Regions from separate parts of the Desulforamulus aquiferis genome, predicted to be linked through region 2. Evidence: riboswitches for the same ligand, from Rfam matches in the RefSeq annotation. Region 2 holds a riboswitch; each other region holds the start of a gene.
What was found. A riboswitch is a leader RNA that binds a small molecule or an ion and turns the genes downstream of it on or off. The one in region 2 is predicted to bind cyclic di-GMP.
Positions count from the first base shown of each region.

Region 1: it holds a riboswitch for cyclic di-GMP, as region 2 does, so the genes downstream of both, P6N53_RS15500 (GspE/PulE family protein) here and P6N53_RS12965 (methyl-accepting chemotaxis protein) in region 2, are expected to answer to the same signal.
Region 3: it holds a riboswitch for cyclic di-GMP, as region 2 does, so the genes downstream of both, P6N53_RS04710 (DUF3789 domain-containing protein) here and P6N53_RS12965 (methyl-accepting chemotaxis protein) in region 2, are expected to answer to the same signal.

Region 1 is NZ_JARPTC010000023.1:26,350-33,479, reverse strand. Features, by position in the region: gene P6N53_RS15515 (hypothetical protein) at 1-196, shown strand, start outside; gene P6N53_RS15510 (TldD/PmbA family protein) at 287-1,738, shown strand; gene P6N53_RS15505 (prepilin peptidase) at 1,923-2,669, shown strand; cyclic di-GMP riboswitch class I at 2,701-2,785, shown strand; gene P6N53_RS15500 (GspE/PulE family protein) at 2,877-4,562, shown strand; gene P6N53_RS15495 (type IV pilus twitching motility protein PilT) at 4,559-5,644, shown strand; gene P6N53_RS15490 (type II secretion system F family protein) at 5,669-6,880, shown strand; gene pilM (type IV pilus biogenesis protein PilM) at 6,920-7,130, shown strand, end outside.
Region 2 is NZ_JARPTC010000019.1:128,178-135,307, forward strand. Features, by position in the region: gene P6N53_RS12945 (EAL domain-containing protein) at 1-1,133, opposite strand, end outside; gene P6N53_RS12955 (superoxide dismutase family protein) at 1,542-2,006, shown strand; gene P6N53_RS12960 (NADH peroxidase) at 2,135-2,680, opposite strand; gene P6N53_RS12965 (methyl-accepting chemotaxis protein) at 3,080-4,675, opposite strand; cyclic di-GMP riboswitch class I at 4,799-4,882, opposite strand; gene P6N53_RS12970 (DUF4397 domain-containing protein) at 5,044-5,646, shown strand; gene P6N53_RS12975 (AMP-binding protein) at 5,732-7,130, opposite strand, start outside.
Region 3 is NZ_JARPTC010000005.1:125,324-132,453, reverse strand. Features, by position in the region: gene P6N53_RS04720 (GerAB/ArcD/ProY family transporter) at 1-267, shown strand, start outside; gene P6N53_RS04715 (Ger(x)C family spore germination protein) at 260-1,369, shown strand; cyclic di-GMP riboswitch class I at 1,486-1,569, shown strand; gene P6N53_RS04710 (DUF3789 domain-containing protein) at 1,581-1,685, shown strand; tRNA gene P6N53_RS04705 (tRNA-Pro) at 1,811-1,887, opposite strand; gene xth (exodeoxyribonuclease III) at 2,031-2,819, opposite strand; gene P6N53_RS04695 (Ppx/GppA phosphatase family protein) at 3,102-4,625, opposite strand; gene P6N53_RS04690 (VanW family protein) at 4,826-6,229, opposite strand; gene P6N53_RS04685 (hypothetical protein) at 6,422-6,544, shown strand; gene P6N53_RS04680 (methyl-accepting chemotaxis protein) at 6,578-7,130, opposite strand, start outside.

The sequences.
Region 1 (7,130 bases), on a different contig from region 2:
GTCTAAAGAAGAGGACCTGACAGGAGCCGATCCTTTGCCTGGCGAGGTACCTGGTTATTTGCCACCGGATCAGGTTGTCGCGAAGTTCACGATGCTGATTTTTTTCCTGGAACCAGGGGATGTAGGACTTTTACAAGAGGAGGTAAAAAATTGGTCCTTTGGCAGGCAAAACCCCTTTTTGACACCTTCCAGGTAAATACAAATGAATAAACATCTTTAAGAAAGTAGACAATAGAATGATAAAGGGCTAATATATTACCAGTATTTGCTTTGGGAGGCGTTATTATTGGTTGATAAACAGCTATTAAAAGAGGTGCTTGGTGTTGCCCTGTCCAACGGGGGAGACTTTGCGGATATTTTTTTAGAAGAAAAACAAAGCACGGGCATAGGCATGGAAGCTGGCCGCATTGAGAGGGTTAATTCCGGCCTTGATGCCGGGGCAGGTCTAAGGGTACTGTCCGGTGAGGCCACTGCCTATGCCTATACCAATGATACCAGCAAGGAAGGACTGCTGGAGGCAGCTAAAATAGTTAGCCATGCGGCCCAGGGGGGCAAAAGAGATGTTAACCTTGATCTAACAACTATTAAGCCCCTAGTGGATTTTAAGATTAAAACCAGGCCCGAGGATGTACCTACCCATGATAAGGTGGAGCTTGTCAGGAAAGTAGATAATGCTGCCAGGGCTGTGAACGGAGAAAAGATAAAACAGGTCATTGTAGGTTATGGCGATACAGTTCAAAGGGTAACCATCGCCAACAGTCAGGGTACCTTTGTTGAAGACGAAAGGGTGCGTACCAGGCTGATGGTCAATGTGGTGGCCTCGGAAAATGGTAAGATCCAGACCGGCTATGATGCAGTGGGCAGTCACAATGGCTTTGAGCTGTTTGAACAGTACGACCCGGAGGCCCTGGCCCGGAATGCTGCCAGACGAGCTGTGAGCATGCTGGACGCCCTGCCGGCCCCTTCGGGAAAGATGCCGGTGGTTATGGCCGGGGAAGCTGGTGGCACCATGGTCCATGAGGCCTGTGGCCATGGGCTGGAGGCTGATTTAGAGCAGAGGCAGCTCTCGGTCTACTCGGGCATGAAGGGACAGCAGGTGGCCAGTGAACTGGTGACTGTGGTGGATGATGCCACCATGCCGGATCGATATGGCTCCTACCGTTTTGATGATGAGGGAGTACCCTCTGAAAAGGTAACCATGATTGAAAATGGTATACTAACGGATTATCTATATGATCGTTTGTCGGCAACCAAGGAAAACCGGGAATCCAATGGTCATGGACGAAGGGAATCCTACCAGCATAAACCCCTGCCCAGAATGGCCAATACCTATATTGGGCCGGGCAAGGAAGAACCTGAAAATATTATTAAAGGTTATAAAAATGGACTGCTGGTTAAAAAGATGGGCGGCGGACAGGTCAATACCACCACGGGAGATTTTGTTTTTGATGTGGCTGAAGGGTATCTAATCAAAGACGGTGAAATCGGTTCCATGGTGCGGGGTGCCACCCTTACCGGAAATGGACCGGAGGTATTGCGGATGGTGGAGCGGGTCGGCTCTGATTTGGGCTTTACCATCGGTACCTGTGGTAAGGACGGTCAGGGGGCGCCTGTTTCAGATGCCCAGCCCACCATGGCCATCAAAGAGCTGGTGGTAGGAGGAACAGCAGGCGGAGACGAGGGTGCCTCACTGTCGCCATATTTGGATACCAGTTTTAAAAAGATTAAAAGAATTTAAGAAATTTGGTCGGGGTTGTCAAAAAACCCGGCCAATTTTTATACATTAAATTTTTATTAAATATTGGCAAATTTATATTATTTATATAGGATTTTTTATAAATTAGTCGAATACAGTTTCAATAAATATTAATGTTGGAATCTGCTATTACATGATTAAAAATAAGGAACAGTGTGAGTAATTAATGTTAGAGTATATAGCTATCTTTGTCTTAGGACTGTTGGTGGGAAGTTTTTTAAATGTTTGTATCTACAGAATACCCCGGGGTGAAACGGTTATTACCAACCCATCACACTGTTTGGCCTGTCATACTAGAATCAAACCCTGGGATTTAGTGCCGGTGGCAAGTTTCCTTGTACTGGGTGGCAGATGCCGTTATTGTGATACCAGATTATCCTGGCAGTACCCTTTGGTTGAGTTGGCTACAGGCATTCTATACCTGACTGCCCTTTGGAAATGGGGTGTCGGCTGGGAAACCCTAGCCATGCTGGTTTTCTTCTCTATGTTACTTGTTGTTACTGTGATAGATCTATATCATCAAATTATACCTAATAGAGTATTGCTGGTAAGTGGTGTGCTGGGCCTCCCCCTGATATATTTACAATCATTTGAAATGCTTAAAACAGGAACCATCGGGTTCTTTGTTGCTGGCACATTGTTGTTTATTATAGCAGTGGCATCCAAAGGTGGTATGGGTGGCGGAGATATTAAGCTGGCCGCAGTGATGGGAATGTTCCTTGGGCTTAAGTTGGTAATGATTGCCCTATTCCTGGCTTTTCTAATTGGGGGTATAATTGGAATTATACTTTTGGCCACAGGTCAAAAGGGCAGAAAGGACCCAATACCCTTTGGTCCCTTCTTAGCCTTAGGCTCACTAATAGCTGCCTTGGTTGGCGAAAAAATAATTAGCTGGTATACTGGATTTTGGTGATAAAATATTGTAACTTATTAAATAAATACTTGTTTTTTAAAGGCAAACTTTCCGAAAGGAGAGGACGCAAAACCACGGGCCTAAAGGAGAAATCCGATGGCGGCCGGGTTGCCTTAGGAAATCAGGCCCATGACCTAAGTTAAACCTTACAGTTATGGGCTTTTTATTTTAACGTTTTAAAGTATTAGCCTATCATGGAGGCAAAGGATGAATTTAAAGCAAAACAATAATTACCTGGGAACCTGGTTAGTTAGGGAAGGAGTCATTACCCAGGAACAGTTAGATAATGCCCTGAGTAGTCAGTCCCTCAAGCAGGGTAAGAAAGCTATGATCGGTCATTCTCTAATTGAACTGGGTTACTGCAGCGAGGATGATATTGCCAAGGTTATTGCCAAAAGGGCTGGCGTTCCCTTTGTTTCCCTGGAAAATTATCCAATAGATCCGGCAGCCTTAACTACCATTTCAAATGATGCCATTAAGCGCTACAGGGCACTGCCCATTGCCTTTAGTGAAGGAAAACTATTGGTGGCTATGCAAAGACCCACCGATATTATGGTTATTGATGATCTCCGTTTGTTAAGCGGGTTTGATATAAAGCCGGTATTTGCCCCCGATAGCGAGCTGGAGGTGGCTATAGAAAAGCAAATTCGGGCGAGCATTGAATTTGATAAAACAGAGGAAGAAATCATCCCGGAGGAAGATATCCTGGGAGCATCGGAGGATTCCGACCAAAAACCCGCTGTTCAGCTGGCAAATATGATTATCTCCCAGGCAGTAGCTGCCAAATGCAGCGACGTACATATAGAGCCCTACGAAAAAGCTTCCCGGGTGCGCTTTCGGATAGATGGAGTGCTGCATGATGTCATGGAGCCCCCTATAAAAATACATGCCTCCCTGGTTTCTCGGATAAAGGTTATGGCAAATATGGATATAGCCGAACGCCGGATACCCCAGGACGGTAGAATGTCCCTAAAGGTTGAGGGTAAAAACATTGATATCAGGGTGGCATCCCTGCCCACAAGTTTTGGTGAAAGACTTACTCTGCGGCTTTTGGATAGTTCCAGCCGGGTGATTACCTTGGAGGAGTTGGGTGTAAACCCCTCTATCCTAAAAAAATATAAAGAAGTTATCAAGATGCCCTACGGACTGATCTTAGTAACTGGACCAACTGGAAGTGGTAAAACCACAACCCTATATGCCAGCCTTGGTTCAGTGGATCGGGTGCTAAAAAATGTTATAACCGTTGAAGATCCGGTGGAGTATAGAATGGCTGGCATAAATCAAATCCAGATCAACACTCAGGCAGGACTAAATTTTGCCTCGGGCCTAAGATCTATTCTGCGGAATGACCCGGATGTGATTATGGTTGGTGAAATTCGGGACAGGGAGACTGCTAAAATTGCCATTGAGTCAGCCATGACGGGACACATGGTGTTTTCCACCCTCCATACCAATGATGCACCTGGGGCAGTCAGTCGATTGATTGAAATGGGTGTGGAGCCATTTTTGATTTCATCATCCCTTGTATGTGTGCTGGCCCAGCGCTTAGTACGACAGCTCTGCCCCCATTGTAAGGAAAAATACCTAAAGACCCGGGAGGAATTGAGCAGCATACCGGATTTTCCACTGGAAAGCTGGGAGAAATCCGTTACCTTGTATCACCCAAGGGGCTGCATGAGATGCAGCAATACCGGCTACCGTGGCAGAGTTGGAGTTTACGAGCTGCTTTTTATAAGCGAGAATATACAGCGTTTAGCCCTGGAAAGGTCTTCCGCCAGGGATATTAAAAAGGTGGCAGTGGCTGAAGGTATGATCACACTGCGTGAAGACGGTTTAGACAAAGCCAAACAGGGTATTACATCCCTTGAGGAAGTAATGAGGGTGGTATTATGAGCGAAATTAATATACCTACAATTGGTGATATACTGGCCCAGGCTGTGAAAATGGACGGCTCGGACCTTCACATATCTGCAGGGGTTCCCCCGGTGGTTAGGGTTTATGGAGAACTGGTGCGCATGGATTTTCCGAAACTTATGCCAAAGGACATTGAAGAATTGATTTTTCCAATATTGCAGCCCCACCAAAGGGAGCAGCTGGATAGGGATTTGGAGCTGGATTTTTCCTATTCAGTTCCGGGACTAAGCCGTTTTCGGGGAAATATTATGTGGCAAAGGGGCTCCCTGGCAGCAAATTTCAGGGTGGTTTCCATGAGCATACCCTCCTTTGATAGTTTGGGACTGCCACCGGCAGTAAGGGATTTATCCCGTTTGCCCAGGGGTTTAGTCCTTGTTACCGGACCAACAGGCAGTGGTAAATCAACCACCCTGGCATCCATCATTGATTTAATTAACCAAGAGCGTGCCCTTAATGTTGTGACTATAGAAAACCCCATAGAGTTTTTACACAGCCATAAAAAATCCATGATCAAGCAAAGGGAAGTGGGGATAGACACCCACTCCTTCGCCAACGCCCTGAGGCATGTGCTGCGCCATGATCCGGATGTCATACTGGTGGGTGAGATGAGGGATATGGAGAGCATCTCCATTGCTTTAACCGCTGCTGAAACAGGACACCTGGTCTTCTCCACCCTGCACACCCAAACCGCTGCCCTGGCTGTTCACCGGATTGTGGATGTTTACAGCGACAGTATGAGAAACCAGGTTCGGCAGCAGTTGGCAGACTCACTGCAGGCGGTGGTGGCCCAGCAGCTCATTCCCCGCTCCGACGGCAAAGGAAGGGTAATAGGGGTTGAACTTCTCCTGACTAACCCGGCAGTTAGAAACCTGATCCGGGAAGGAAAGGAACACCAGCTCTATACCGTAATGCAGACCTCCCGCAGCGCCGGGATGCAGACCATGGATCAAGCCCTGGCAACCCTTTGCCTATCAGGGAAAATCACCCGGAATATGGCCCTGGAACGTTGTGTTGACAGACTTGAGCTGGAGCGGGCCCTAAATAAAGGCTTTAGCTTCTAAATTAGACATAAGGTGGAGATAGCCTTGCCTTTGTACTCATATCAAGTAATGGATAAAACAGGCAATACCTTAGATGGTCGATTGGAGGCCGATAATGAATGGACTGCAGCTTCCAGGCTAAGCAGTATGGGCTATGTTCCGCTGGAAATAAATGAAATAGCGGATGCCAAGAAAAAGAAATCATCCAGCTTATTCAGCAAGAAAATAAAGATAGCGGATCTTAGTTTTTTTACCCGGCAGTTATCCGCCATGCTTAATGCCGGCATTCCCCTGACCCGCTGTCTCTATACCCTGGGTGAGCAGTCAAATAACCCCCAGTTGGCCCAAAGTGTATCTGAGGTAGCTAAGAAAGTAGAGGGAGGCATGAGCTTTTCCGATGCCCTAGGTGAGCATCCCAAGATATTTAATACCATGTATGTGGAAATGGTCAGAACAGGTGAGATAGGCGGTTCCCTACATGAAATTTTAAGACGGCTCTCTGAACAGCTTGAGCGAGAAAAGAGCCTCCGGGATAGTATCAAAGCGGCCACCTTTTACCCTTCAGTGGTATTAATATTTGCCGGTTTGGTTGTATTGGCCATGATGTTTTTTGTAGTACCCATCTTTGTGGGCTTTTTCCCTGAGGGAATAGAATTACCCCTTGCTACCAAAATTATCATGGCTTTCAGTGAGTCCCTACGCAGCTCCTGGTATATGTATATAGTTGGCCTGATTGTTTTCGTGATAGGTATGAAGATATTTATTGCGAGCAGTTTTGGACATAGGATTTGGGAAAATATAAAATTTCGGCTGCCAATTTTCGGTGATCTTTTCAAAAAGGTTACTATCGCACGTTTTTCTCGGACCTTGGCAACCTTACTGTCAGGAGGTATCCCGGTACTGCAGGCCCTGGCTGCCGTTGGCCCCGCCACTGGCAGCAGCCAAATTGCCGAGGCCATGAAGTTTACCGGATCCAGTATCCAAGAGGGGCAAAGCATTGCGGCGCCCCTCAAAAAAAGTGGACTATTTCCACCCATGGTAATTAATATGATTGCCGTGGGTGAGGAGACCGGGCAGTTATCCCAGCTTTTAGGCCGGGTGGCGGACTTTTACGAGGAGGAAGTTGCCACCATGACCAAGGGACTAACGGCAATTATTGAACCCCTATTACTGATTACTGTAGGTGCCTCCATTGGTGGGGTAGTAATTGCTATTTACCTGCCGATCTTTACCGTGGTGACAACGGTAGCAAAATAAAACTGACAACAAGGGGCACCTGAGGAGGAAATCACAAGCATGGGTTTACTTAAATCAACCCCCGCGGTGGGCTTAGAATTTGACACCGGAGCAATTAGGGCTGTGCAGCTTAGGGGAACAGCCCGTTCAGCAAGCATTGAAGCTATTGCTAAAGTAAGCATTCCGGAAGAAGCCGTGATAGAAGGTGTCATTATAGATACAGAAAGGGTGGCCGTCGCCCTGGAGAACCTTTGGAGTACATATCAGATCA
Region 2 (7,130 bases):
TCCCGTGATACAAAAACAATCCTACTGTCCCCAGAGGCAGTTTTATATGTTTTGCCGGTACTTTCAAAGCGCCTAATTTCCCCATCCTTATGTACAAACCTAGCAATCAGATGTTCTGTGTTTTTGTGCTCATAAATATTATTCAATTCCTTCATAACATCATCAGCATCTTCAAAGTAGGTAAGTTCTGCAATTTGTTTGCCTTTTATTTCTGCCGGGCTATAACCCAGTACATCTTCAAAGTTGGGACTAGCATATAAATAAAAACCATTAATATCAATCTCACTAATTAGGTCATACATGTTTTCTGTTAATGTACGATACCTCTCTTCACTTTCCCTAAATCTTTCTTCTTTCCTCTTCCTTTCAGATATATCACGTATTATAAGTGTATAGAGGATCTCCCCCATGGCTCTGAACCTACTGGCGGTAATTTCAACGGGAAAGCTCCCCCCTTCTTTTCGGCGGGCAACCATAGCTCTTGTCTCTCCTGCCAGTTCTTCCAATCTAAGAGAAGCTATATCTAAATAGCATTGTTTTTCGGTACAATTCAGGTTATCAACTAATATGTTGGCATTTTCCCCTAGAACCTCTACTGCTTTATGTCCAAATATGCTTTCCGCTGCTTTGTTAAAAGTTAGAATGTAACCACCTGAGTTGATGGTAATAATTCCGTCTAAAGCATTTTCTATAATTGTCTGAGCAAATGCTTCACTTAAGCCCAAGGTCCTTTCAGTAACACTGGCCTTGATCAACCGCCCCACACGATTGCGTAATACCGCCCAATTAACCGGCTTAGTAATAAAATCCGTTGCACCTGCTTTATAAGCCTGATCAACATCCTTATCATCATAAAGGCTAGTAATAATAATTATTGGTACACGTTCTCCTCCATGAATCTGTCGAATATGTGCACAAGCTGTAAAGCCATTCATTACTGGCATTACACAATCCATTAAAACCATATCCGGCTTATGTAGATTATAGGCAGCAAGGGCCTTTTCACCATTTTCGGCTTCCTCTACCAGGTAGCCTTCATTCTCTAAAAATTCCCGTAGTTTAAAGCGCATAAATTTAGAATCATCCACCACAAGAACCAAGGCCCTCTTGCTATCTCTAAAGTAATTTATCATAAATTCCTACCTTTTATTAAAAAATAAGCTACTTGCCATGAAGTATATTCCAGAAGCGATAAAAATTCAATCTGCAAAGAAAATATTTTACCATTTAAATGTACTCGAATTGAACTAATTTATTGCTTCAAATTAATTAGACGTCAACTTTTTACGATCTATATTAATAGCAAATTAACTTACAACATTTTCCATCAAGCTGAATAATGTGTAAAAATGACTTAAATATACGAGGTGATATCTATGCCTAATAATCAATCCTTTGGGACTTTTCCCTATACCATTCAATCCGGAGATACTTTCTTCAAATTGGCCCAGCAATACAACACAACAGCAAACGACCTGGCCTTGGCAAACCCCGGAGTGGATTCTAATAACTTGACATTAGGTCAAAATATTTCCCTGCCCATGACAAACCCGGCAGCAATAGCCGACATAAAGGGAGGTCCCTTAAGACCTCAAATAAGTGGAGTGGTGAGATTTTTTAACGCACCTGGTGGCACGTGGGTTTGTGCCGAAATAAACGGGCTTCCCCCTTACCAGCCACCCACAAATGGAAATCCTGTTGGACCCCATGGCTTTCACATCCATGAATTTGGAACTTGCGAGGTTGGCGATCCGGAGGATCCCTTCCAGGCCGCGGGGGGACATTGGGACCCCACCAACCAGCCCCACGGTAACCATGCAGGTGATTTCCCTGTTCTTTTCTCAAATGACGGTTATGCAAAAATGTGCTTTTTTACGAATAAATTTACCCCCTCAGAGGCAATAGGACATTCCGTGATAATCCATAGAAACCCTGATGACTATAGAACTCAGCCCGCCGGCGACTCGGGAAGAAGGCTAGCCTGTGGAGTAATAACAGAAGCCTAGGAAAACAAGTGCAAAAAACTCTAAATCTATAACTATTGTAAAAAAGGGAATCTCAGCCAAAGCCGAGATTCCCTTTTTTTCTAGCTGCTTTAAGCAGCTGGAAATTTGCAATTTTATATGGGTGTTACCTATGCTTGAGGAAAGTATCTTTTCAAGAGACCGTAAAAGGCCATGCAGTGTCTCGCTTCGTCTTTACAGGCTTCATGAATTGCATCATGGACAGCGTCCTGCCCCTCATTTTTAGAGCGGGTGGCGATTTCCTTTTTACCGCGGTTGGCACCGGCTTCGCCATCAACCAGCTTTTTCAGGTTTTCCTCTGTGCTCTCACTCAATACTTCCCCAAGGAGTTCTGCAAAGCGAGCGGCGTGGTGACCTTCTTCCCAAGCAATACGTTTCATAGTTTCAGCTATCTCTGAGTAGCCTTCTCTCTCGGCCTGACGGGCCATAGCAATATAGATGCCCACCTCCATACACTCACCCTGGAACTGCATCCTCAGATCCTCTTCAAAGCCAGAGCCCTTTGCCACACCCAACTTATCCCAATCCACCAGATCTGGACCGGAACTGGTCATTAGTTCAAATTTTTCCTCGGGAGCTCCACAGGTAGGACATTTTTCTGGCGCATACTCTCCCTCTTGAGAATAACCACAAACAGCACAACGGAATTTTTTCATAGTATTTAGCCTCCTCATTATATTTTTAAATTAAATTGCCCCTAGGCAAGTTTTATAAAGATAATTTTAATTTCTGGCTTGGTAACCCCCAAAATATTAAGTAAAACCTTAAGGATTTGGCCTTCGAAATATAATTTATTATCTTTATTAATTAATAATCATTATAAATTACCATTAGCTTTTTGTCCAGCACTTATTTTGAAATTGACATACTTTTTTAAGATTTATAATAAAAACCCCTCACCCATTGGTGAGAGGTACTTTGTGCTGCTTTCACTTACTTTTTTATTGCGAGTAAACCGTAAAAATTCATTACTTCTTTAATTTTATCTTAATTGTGTCGGCCATGCGGTTAAAACAAAAAGGCACACCGGATGTGCCTTCTTAACCCTTAGCTAATTATTGTAGCTTAAATCTCTTAGTCATTAAATCAAGCTCCTCAGCCATTTTGGCTAAATCTTGAGAGGTGCCTGAAAGTTCCTCCATTGTGGCTGTTTGTTCCTCTGTTGAAGCAGCTGCATTTTGAACGCCGGAAGCCATTTGTTCAGTAGCTGAAGCTAATGATTGAATTTCGCTGGCCATTTCTTGAATTGACAAAATGATTTTCCCGATGGATTCACTTACCTCATGCACCACCTGAACACCATCTTTTGCTTGAATTTTCGTATTCTCCATACTCTCAACGGCTTTATGTGACTCCTGCTGGATAACCGAAATAAGGTCGTGAATTTCCTTGGCTGCGTTTGTGGATTGTTCGGCCAATTTCCTTACTTCCTCAGCCACCACCGCAAACCCACGTCCTTGCTCCCCGGCCCTGGCCGCTTCAATGGCAGCATTAAGGGCTAATAAATTCGTCTGATCAGCAATTTGGGTAATTAATTCAACAATCTTGGTGATTTGACTGCTGGCATTGCTTAGCCCTTGGATTACCTGAGAGCTATCCTCTGTAGATTTATGGATAACATCCATCTTCACCCTTATATTAGATATGGCCTCTTCTCCATTTGAAGCGTAGACAGTTGCTTTGTCTGAAGAATCGGCAATGTTTTGGGAATTGGCAGCCACTTGCTCAATGGTTGTTGCCACTTCGTTGATGGAAGCTGAAATTTCGCTGGCATTTAAAGCCATATTTTCTGCACCCTTAGAAAGGTTTTCTGCGGACGAAGTTACATTGCCTGACTTCTCCTGGAGGTGAAGAACCATATCCTTTAGGCTCAGCAGCATTTTATTAAAGGAATCCGCTAATGCTCCAATTTCATCCTTAGATTTAATTTTTATCTCGGTACTAGTCAGGTCATTAGAGGCAATCTTGGCCGCCTCTTGGCTCACGATCCGAATGGGTTTAACCATTCTCCAACCCATTAAGTAACCAATTATTGCACCTAATACAGTCACCAGTGCCAATAAAACTATAGAAATCTGTATAGTATTATTAGCATTATCAAAATTCATTTTTGTTTCTTTATCTACTGCATCAGAAATAAGAAATTCAAAGGTATTGCCCGACGAGGATAATTTGCCAAACAATTCCTCATTGGACCTAATATGGCCCATTAATCTTTCTTGAACTTCTTCCCTTTCGTCTCCCTCTATATCCTCACGTTCCTTTATTAAATTAAGGACTTGCTGCCCATATTGCTCATAGGCCATGGCTCTTTCATTAAAGTCCCCATATAATGCCTTTTCCTCTTGTTTGACCAATAATGGTTCAATGCTATTCAAATTCTCCTTAGCACGGTTTATGGCTTGTACATACTTAGAAGCGTCACTGGGGTTTCCTGTCACTGTATAGGAGATTAAATTAGCGGCAGCTTGATTATAGTTAGCATTAGTCAATGTTATCATGTACCTGGCATGGGCCTTTTCATTAATTAATCGGTCGTAATTATTGTTTATATTCCAAATGTTAACAACCAAAAATGCTCCAATGCAAAACATTAATGACAAAATCACTCCAAAACAAAGCATAAATTTACCTAGAATATTAAATCTCAAAATTATCCCCCCTATGTTTTTAGTCCTTAAAACCGCCGCTTAAAAACACAAAAAGCCCCTCGCAAAATAGGGGTTTAGCCAGACAAGGATCTTAAGCTGCCATTACTAAAAAACATATTATGGTTAGGCAACCTGGCAGTCATACCATAATGGCTTAGACCCATAGCTTTGCGTCCCCACCTTTCGATAGGTTTGCCTTTATCTATAAAAATAGGACAATTTTCCTATATCTAGATTACAGTAAATTGTAAATCTTTGCAATATAATGTTTGAATTTTGGGGAAATTGCTTTAAATCCAACTAATTGGCACTTGTTAACATAATTAGCATATATTATAAAAAAACTTACTAGAAAGGGACTGTTAGAAATGTCTTCTTATATTCGTGTTCTGCATGCCTCCCCAGACGCTCCGGCTGTTGATGTTTATGCTAATAACACCGCACTCGCTAGAAACCTAAGCTACCGAAATTTCACCGAATACCTCCAGGTTCCTGCCGGCACTTATAATCTAAGGGTTTTCCCTGCCGGTACAATGACCAATCCTGTTATAGATACTACTATAGAGATACCGGATAGAAGCATATTTACCGTTGCAGCCAAGGGCCGGTTAGCTGATATTGGGCTCCTTTTAGTTCCAGATACACCTGGCACAGTACCCCAGGGTATGATCAATATCCGCTTTGTACACCTTTCACCCAACGCACCCAATGTTGACATTACCCTTCCCGATGGGACCATCTTATTCAGCAATGTTCCCTACCAGGGTATCACGGAATATTCTACCATTAGCCCCGGAACTTATACCCTACAAGCCCGGGAAGCAGGCACTAATAACATTATATTGAATGTTCCCAATCAAACCTTTGCACCAAACCGTTTCTATACCGCCTATGCAGTTGGACTAGTAGGAGAAACTCCTCCTTTACAATTGCTTACCCCGTTAGACGGCAACAGTTATATAAGGGTGTAACCTTTTGATGTCAGGAAAAGGACCTAGTCAAATAATGAGAAAAGGATATTCACCAGTCAAGGTGAATATCCTTTTCTCTAAATACTTACCGCCTCATGTCTTTTTCCCTGATCTGAACCCGCCGTATTTTACCGCTGATGGTTTTGGGAAGCTCTGTCACAAACTCGATTACCCTGGGGTATTTATAAGGAGCGGTTGTTTTTTTGACATGTTGCTGTAATTCCTTGACCAGCTCTTCACTTGGTTCGTAGCCCTTAGATAGAACAACAGTGGCCTTCACGATAAAACCCCTGACGGGATCAGGAATCCCTGTCACAGCCGATTCCAGAACTGCAGGATGCTCTGCCAGCGCCGACTCCACCTCGAAGGGTCCGATCCGGTAGCCGGAAGATTTGATAATATCATCATTTCTGCCCACATACCATAAAAAGCCCAATTCATCACGGTAGGCAGTGTCTCCTGTATGATACAAGCCATCATGCCAGGCCTTTTGGGTACTCATTTCGTCCTGATAGTAGCCCATAAACAAGCCCTTTGTTCTAGTCTCCAGGCTTTCGGCCTTTAAACAGATTTCACCGGTCACACCCGGGTCAACCTCCTGACCATTTTCATCTACAATTACCAGGTCATAACCAGGGGTGGGAAGCCCCATAGAGCCTGGTCTTGGCTGGACCCACGGGTATAAGGTGGAACAAGAAAGGGTTGTTTCCGTCTGCCCAAAGCCCTCGAAGATGCGCAGACCCGTAGCCCGCTTCCATTGGTTATAAACCTCTGGGTTTAATGCCTCACCCGCAGTACAACAGTGTTTTAAGGCCGATAAATCATACTTGCTAACATCTTCTTTTAGCATAAACCGATACATGGTCGGTGGAGCGCAAAAGGTGGTAATACGATATTGGGCCAGCTTTTCTAAAATATCTGCCCCCTTAAAGGTATCAAAATCATAGGTGAAGACCGCTGACTCGGCAAACCATTGGCCATAAAATTTACCCCATAGGGACTTCAGCCAGCCGGTATCGGAAATGGTAAAATGCAGACCATCCGGCTCAGCCCTGTGCCAAAAGACCCCAGTAATGATGTGGCCTAAGGGATAGGAATGATCGTGTGAAACCATCTTTGGGTAGCCGGTAGTGCCGGAGGAAAAGGCCGTAATCATCATATCTGTAACCTTGGTTGCTTCTTCTCCGATTGGCCGCTGCCAATGATCAGGAGCGGCTTCAATACCTGCCTCAAAATCCAGCCATCCCTCCCCCGCTGCCTTACGCCCGGTAACGGCCTTTATCTGAACGGTCTTACATTCCGGCATAGCCTTGTCAAAATCCTCAGTGCAGCCTCCGTCGGCGGTAATGACCGCCATCTTTATACCGGCAGCCTGGCAGCGGTAGACATAATCCTTGGCAGTTAACAGGTGAGTAGCCTGAACTGCAACAGCACCAATTTTGTGAAGGGCCAGCATGGCATACCAAAATAAATAGCTTCTTTTC
Region 3 (7,130 bases), on a different contig from region 2:
TTTGTTGCCTTTCGGCCAGTGGCAAATATGTTTTTTGCCGGGCGCTATACTGTTGAAAAAATATTAAATATTAACTCTCCCGGTTGGGTCACCCTGGCTTTATTTCCCATAATTTTTTTGTCATCCCTTTTCCCTGGCAATTTCGATAAAATCCTTGGTTTAAGTACCACTATTGGATATCTGGGACTCCTGTTTATGATTGTTATCCCGGTTATCCTGTGGTTCACAGCTATCTTGCGAGGTGTTGGAGGTAAAAAAGTTGCGTAGCGCACTTGCTATAGTTCTTATTTTAGTTACCCTATTAAGCTTTGGCTGCTGGGATGCCCAAGACATTAATAATCTTTACATACCCTTTGTGGCAGGTTACGATTTGCTTGAGGAAGATGGCCGTGAGAAGTTCTCCATGACCGTAAACTTCCCCATTATGAACCGCAATGCCAGAGAGAAGTCCGATGTAATAACCGTCAAGGGAGAAACCATGGCCCAGACCCGCATTGACAGAGGCAATAAATCTTCCCGGGGCATGGCCGTTGGTGACTTAAAAGCTCTGTTGGTTGGAAGTCCTTTAGCTTATAGGGGAAGTAAAGATGCCTTTGACTTAATGTTTCGAGACACTCGTTTTAGCGAAATGATTAGACTAGCTGTGACAGATGGAAATACCATTGATATCTTGACCATGAAACCGGAAAATTACCAGACAGTAGGACAAAATATCATAGACCTTCTGTCAAATTCGCCAAGGGATAATTTTATTCCAGTAGAGCATTTGCATCATTTTCGTGTGGATGTAATGACAGACGGATATAATCCGGTTTTACCAGTCATTAGCATCCACTCTGAAAGTAATTTAGAAATTTCAGGTGCAGCCTTATTTAAAAAGTATAAGATGGTAGCTAAAGTCAACAGGGAAGACATGAGGCCTTTAATCTGGTTAAGGGGAGATGGGGTCATAGGCTATATAACCTTTAAAATGATGGATGATAAAGGAGAATTTTATAAAATAAGTTTTGAGGGGGGGAGTAAGCGAAAGGTAACAGCTAAGTTGGCTAATGGAAAACCTTCCTTCGAGATAGATTTATCATTCTCAGGCATAATTGCAGAAACCTTAACGGATATACAATTTGCAGGTAAGGAAGAAAATGTTTTAGCTGTAGAAAAGGCCTTGGAAGAACATATTCAAAAACAATGTGAAGACTTAATTTACGATCTACAGAACAAATATAGGGTAGATGCCATCCTACTTGGCAAGTATGCCAGGGCGAAATGGCCTCCCCTAGTGAAGGAGCAGGACTGGGACGAGGTTTTCTGCGAAAGTGATATCAAAGTTAATGTTAATGTTACAATTCAAGGCACAGGGGAAGTTGCCTAGAGTACAACCTTCCTTTAAAAAATTATTATTTAATATAGGACTTTGGTCTTGATTGATAAATACTTCAGTCCTATTTACTACGATATTGTTTCTCCATATAGTAAAAACAAATCCTAGAAAGATAAAGGCAAACCCATTGAAAAGTGGCGACGCAAAACTACAGGGGCTAAGGTGGAAAGCTAGGCCAGCCAGTTACCAAAGGAGGATATTAGTGGGTTTTATAGCTGGTGTTTTTGTTGGTGCATTTTTAGGGATCCTTACAACATGTCTACTAGTGGCTTCCCGGGAAACAAATGATACCGTTTATGATGATTAAAAACAAAATTACCCTACAAGCCGAAGGATACAGAACCCTCGGCTTTTTAATTCCAATTGGGCCATTGGATCCCTTGGGCCAACAAAAAAGCAAGTCTCCTGATTTCTCAGAAGACTTGCTTTAACTGGTCGGAGCGACAGGAGTTGAACCTGCGACCTCTACCACCCCAAGGTAGCGCTCTCCCAAACTGAGCTACGCCCCGATTTTTGCTTGTATTTCCAGGCCCCTCGGCCTGTCGACAAATGTTATTATAGCTAATGCGTTAAGAAAAGTCAACATGAAAAATACTATTCTTAACTAGCCGCCTTAACTATAAAAGCAAAACGGCTAGTACATTTAACATAACTAGCTATCTATATTAAACTCTGCCAATATAAATGTATGGTCGGAAGGTTTTACCTTCCTTCTTGGCTCAATATCTATCCAGGCTTTTGTTGATCGCTTAGCCAGGGGAGCGGTAGCCCAAATATGGTCAATACGCCAGCCTAAATTTCTATCCAGGGCCTTTGGAACACGATAATCCCAAAAGGTAAAATGTCCACCCTCTGATTGGTGGTGTAGGCGGAAAATATCTTTAAAGCCCCAGGACTTAACATAATCCAAGGCTTCATGCTCGGTGGGGTGGAAGCCTACACGTCCAAGTAATCTTTTGGGTGCGTGCACATCTTCAGGTTCTGGTGCTACGTTAAAATCACCCAGCCAAAGTAATGGCTCATCAGGTTTAAAATTTGAATCAAAGTATTCCTTTAAGGCCTTAATCCAGGATATTTTATAGCTAAATTTATCACTCTCCGGGGATTGGCCCTGGGGAATATAGGTATTAACTATTGGAATACCTTTTATCTCAGCGGCAATGAGCCTTGCTTCATCTGGTTCCGCAATAGACCCAAGGTCACTGTTTAAGGGATTTATTTGATGGGGGCTGAGGATAGCCACACCATTATAAGATTTTCTCCCTTTAAATAGCGAGTTATAGCCCGCCTCCAAAAGGCAAGCTGCTGGAAAATCTGCATTAATGACCTTGGTTTCCTGCAGGCAAACCACATCAGGTTTATTTTCCCCCAACCACTGAATTAACATTTCTTTCCTGGCGCGTACTGAATTTATATTAAAACTGGCAATTTTAAAATACAATGCAATCATTCCTTAGTTTTGTTTAAGACTATATTCTTCCTAGGCTAGCTAAAACACTTTTTAGACACACAGCTAAAGCAAAAAACACGAAAAGCACTAACCACATGTACAGGCTTACACCCCTTCCTTGCACGGAGCCCACAATCTTTGGGGAACTACTTTTGTCAGCACTTTTCCTATCAAGGTATATCTATCTGGTTTAGTGGCATTCTGCTCCGTCATACCACTATCATATTCATTAGAAAAGAATTCTATATCATATTTTATCCCTTACACCCTAGATTAAGCTTCCTCCTTTGGAAACTTAAACTTAATTCCAAATACCTTATTAAAATTAGTCACTTTCTTATAAAGTTCTCTAATTTCTAAATCGGAATTATCCGTAGAGATACAGTCAATTTGCACTTCTTTTGCCTTGATGGTGCAAACCACATCCTCAACTACACCGGCTTCTGTACGATCCAGGTTTTCCCCCATGCGTATCAATACGCCTAGACGACGGACCAAAATTCCGTCCTGGGGAAATAATACATCGGCATGCTGCTGCAATTTAAACTTAAGATCTAATTTGCCGTGACTAGCAGCCACCAGAGCCACTAACACAAGTTCCCTGTGAGAAAGACCATTTATCCGGGCATTTAGCAGTACATACATGGTATGCTTATGATGGTTATAATAACTAACAGCATTCCCAACATCGTGCAGAAGGGCTGCAATCCTTAAGATTTTTCTCTCCCAGGCGCCGTAGCCATGTAGGGGCTGCAGCTGGTCGAACAATGATAAAGATAGTTTGGCCACATGTTCGGCGTGATTTCTCTTTACCTGGTACAAATCCATAAGGTTCTGAACGCTATGCTCGGTTACATCGTCCACAACCGGATCTAAACGATTCCTAAAAAGGTATTCGTAAAATACCCCCTCCCTTAAGCCAGAGCCGCTAACCCTAATTCCTGGTGCCCCGGTAAAATCCAATAGTTTGGACGCCGCTGCCATACCACCCAGGATGATGTCAGCCCTTTCCTTAGATAATCCAGGAATGGATTTGCGTTCATCCACTGAACCCTTTTTTAGGAGATTATAAATTTGCTTGACACGTTCTGTATGCACCCTGTAGTTGTGCAGAAGATTTAAGCTAAAGCGTGTCCGCTTACGATCCATTCTGCCAAGGTTTCGCAAGGTGCCTCCAACCCCCAAGACCTCTAAACCCCTGGCCATATCCAACCAATGAACAGATCTATACTGTTCCTTCAAGTAGTCCTCTAACCGTCCAATTTGTTCCTCATTGACTTGTGGGGAGGTTAAAAAGTTTTCAGTGATATTAACCGCCCCAAAGGGAAGACTTGTCCACTGGGTAATCATTCTTTCTCTGCACAGGATCAATTCTGTGCTGCCTCCCCCAATGTCTACAATCAGGGCATCACTAAATTCTAGGCTGTTAACTACCCCTAAATAAATATACCTGGCCTCTTCCTCACCGGAGAGTATGCGAAAGGAAACTCCCGTTTCCTTCATAATGGTTTCCAACACCTCATTACCGTTTACGGCATTACGTATAGCCGCAGTGGCAACTCCATGTACAGAATCTACTTTATTGGCATAACAAAACTTTTGCAACAGCCGGATAGTCTGAACAGCCCTGTCAATGGCAGGTACCTTGATCACCCTTTCAGGCCCCATGCTTTCACCAATTCTAGCCGTTTCCTTAATCTCGTCCTGCAGCTTATAGGAACCATTGTCCCAGACCTTCATAAGGATAAGCCGAATAGAGTTTGAACCGAGATCAATTATTCCGATTCTTCTGGACATAATTTCCTCCTATTTCAAAAAATTGTACCATCAACCTTGAAGGATAAGCTTCAGAAGGCCGGTGGTAAATTTGGTTTCTACTTCTTTTAAAGCAATGACTTAGTCTATTTTAACAGATTAAAAATATTTTTAACAACTTTCCAAAACAAAAAAGCACCTCCCTTAAATACCATAATGGGTCTGGTGCTTTGCATTATAATCTAAAACTCCGTTAAAACATTAGTTTCAGTGACCTGAGTTGGCTTAGAAAGTGGTTGTATATCCTTATTATGCTGCTTTGGGGCAATTCGAACAACTCGGTCCGTGGACAGGTACCGGCTGTCTGGCAAAGCTTCTACCAAAACAGACCCGTCGCTCCCCTTTATAACTCTCTCAGCATGTGCCTTATAGCCCTTGTAACCCGGTTCCATTATGATCTCTTCATCCATGCCCAATTCGGGATCTATCTCGTAAATACGCTCAGGCTCAATGGTTTCAGAAACCCAATTGCGAATGGTAATATCCTTTTTCGTTGCAGTATTGCCAAAAACCTGTACGGTAATGTAATCCTTAGCTACCACTGTACGCAGATAGATATGACAATCCAGTGGGTTAGAAAATCTAAAATCCAAAAGGTTCCAAGCCACCGCCGCATCCCTTCCTAGGGGGACATAACTTATGGCTAGAGAGTGGTTATGTCTCTCTACCGGCTTTAGATTAGCAAGAAGTATTGCATTATATAGGGTTGATGAAACTTGGCAAATACCTCCCCCAAGGGCTTCGTCAAATTTATTGGACACAATAACCTTAGCTGGTAAAAAACCAGCACTGCTGGATCTTTCACCAACAAAATTATTAAAGGAGAACTCCTGACCAGGAGTCATAATTAGACCATTTATTTTCTGAGCAGCAATTCTAATGTTTGTTACACGGTTTTGGTTTTCACCATCAAAGTAAGTTGTGTACTGTCCGATCAGTCCATTTATCTTCATGGCTTCAACTGTTTCAAAAGTTTTTTGAGCAATTATCTCCCTTACCGGAATATTTAATCTCATATCATCCTGATGATTTATTACTTCTACCAAATTTTGAAATAAGTTTTCGCTGTCAACTTCCTTGCCTTTCTCGTCCCTAATTATTTCTACTCTGCCGTCCCCAGATATTTTTAACACTGCATCTTTAGCCGGCTTCTCAATTTCTGCGCAAATGGGTCTAAGACAAGACAGCGCCTTATCTTTATCAACTACCAGAGTGATACCAATTTGATTATTCACCGGGTGAACATAGCTTTTAAGACGGGTAATCAGGGCACTTCCATCCCTGTCCATAGCCTGCTCTATGGTTTTATTAAGGTCAAGGGTAATTCCCAGTTCCTCAAGAGTAAATTCCCAGGATCTGTCGTCGTATACCAGGGTTAATACTTGAGTTAATACTTGCTGCTCCAGATCCTTTAGTTTTTCCTCCGCTTTATATTTTTCCAAATTTGATATATCTACACCCCGAACCGAGACCCCCTGGGGTATCCTGTTAGCCTCGGCATTCTCCAGCTTCACCAGCAAACCTAAAAGTATGCTGCTAAGCAACAAAACACTTAGGACCATGTATATGGCCTTGATTCCTCTCACCCTATACCCTTCTTCCTTCTTAACTAAGTAATGAATATACCTATATGACGAAGGAAAAGTAGAAAAGTTACTCAAAAAGTAACTTTTTTGACAACTTATTTACTTCAAAAGCAAATATTGGTTTTTCATACAATAATATTTAGTTTAAAACTTAAGCAGTTACAAAGACTAAGTTCAAGGAGGGATGAAAAAATGACTAAAAACAAACTAACCGAAAAGGGATTTGCTGGCATCAACTACCGTGCAACCACGGACAAGATGTTACGCAACCAGTTTAGGGAGGTACCGGAAAAAAACTCCGACCAAAATAAGTAGTAAAAAAAGGGCAGTACCCCTGCCCTTTTTTACCTATTCATTTTTTAATTTAAAAGCATTGGAGATTTTCTCAAGTTCCGAGGCCATGACCGAAAATCCATCTGCCATAGAAGCAATTTCCTCCATAATGGCGGTCTGCTCTTGTATTGTTGCCACAGTGCCGGTAACCCCTTTAGACATTTGTTCAGAGGCAGCAGCAACGTCCCTTATCTGTTCCTCTAGTCCTTGAACCGATTGAATAATCGACTCCAGGGTTGACCCCACCTGCAATACCACTGCTCCACCTGTTTCCACTTCAAGGGTTCCTTTATCCATAGCTACGACAGCACTATTTGACTCTTCTTGTACAGATACTATAAGTTTTTTAATTTCTCCCGCCGCATTGGCTGACCTCTCGGCAAGTTTTCTCACTTCATCTGCCACCACTGCAAAGCCCCGTCCCTGTTCTCCTGCCCTGGCCGCCTCAATAGCTGCATTTAGTGCCAGTAGGTTAGTTTGTTCAGCAATTTCCGTAATCAAGTCAACTATTTTAAATACCTCATGGGATATATTATTTAAATTACCTATGGCTTTACCCACCTGGACG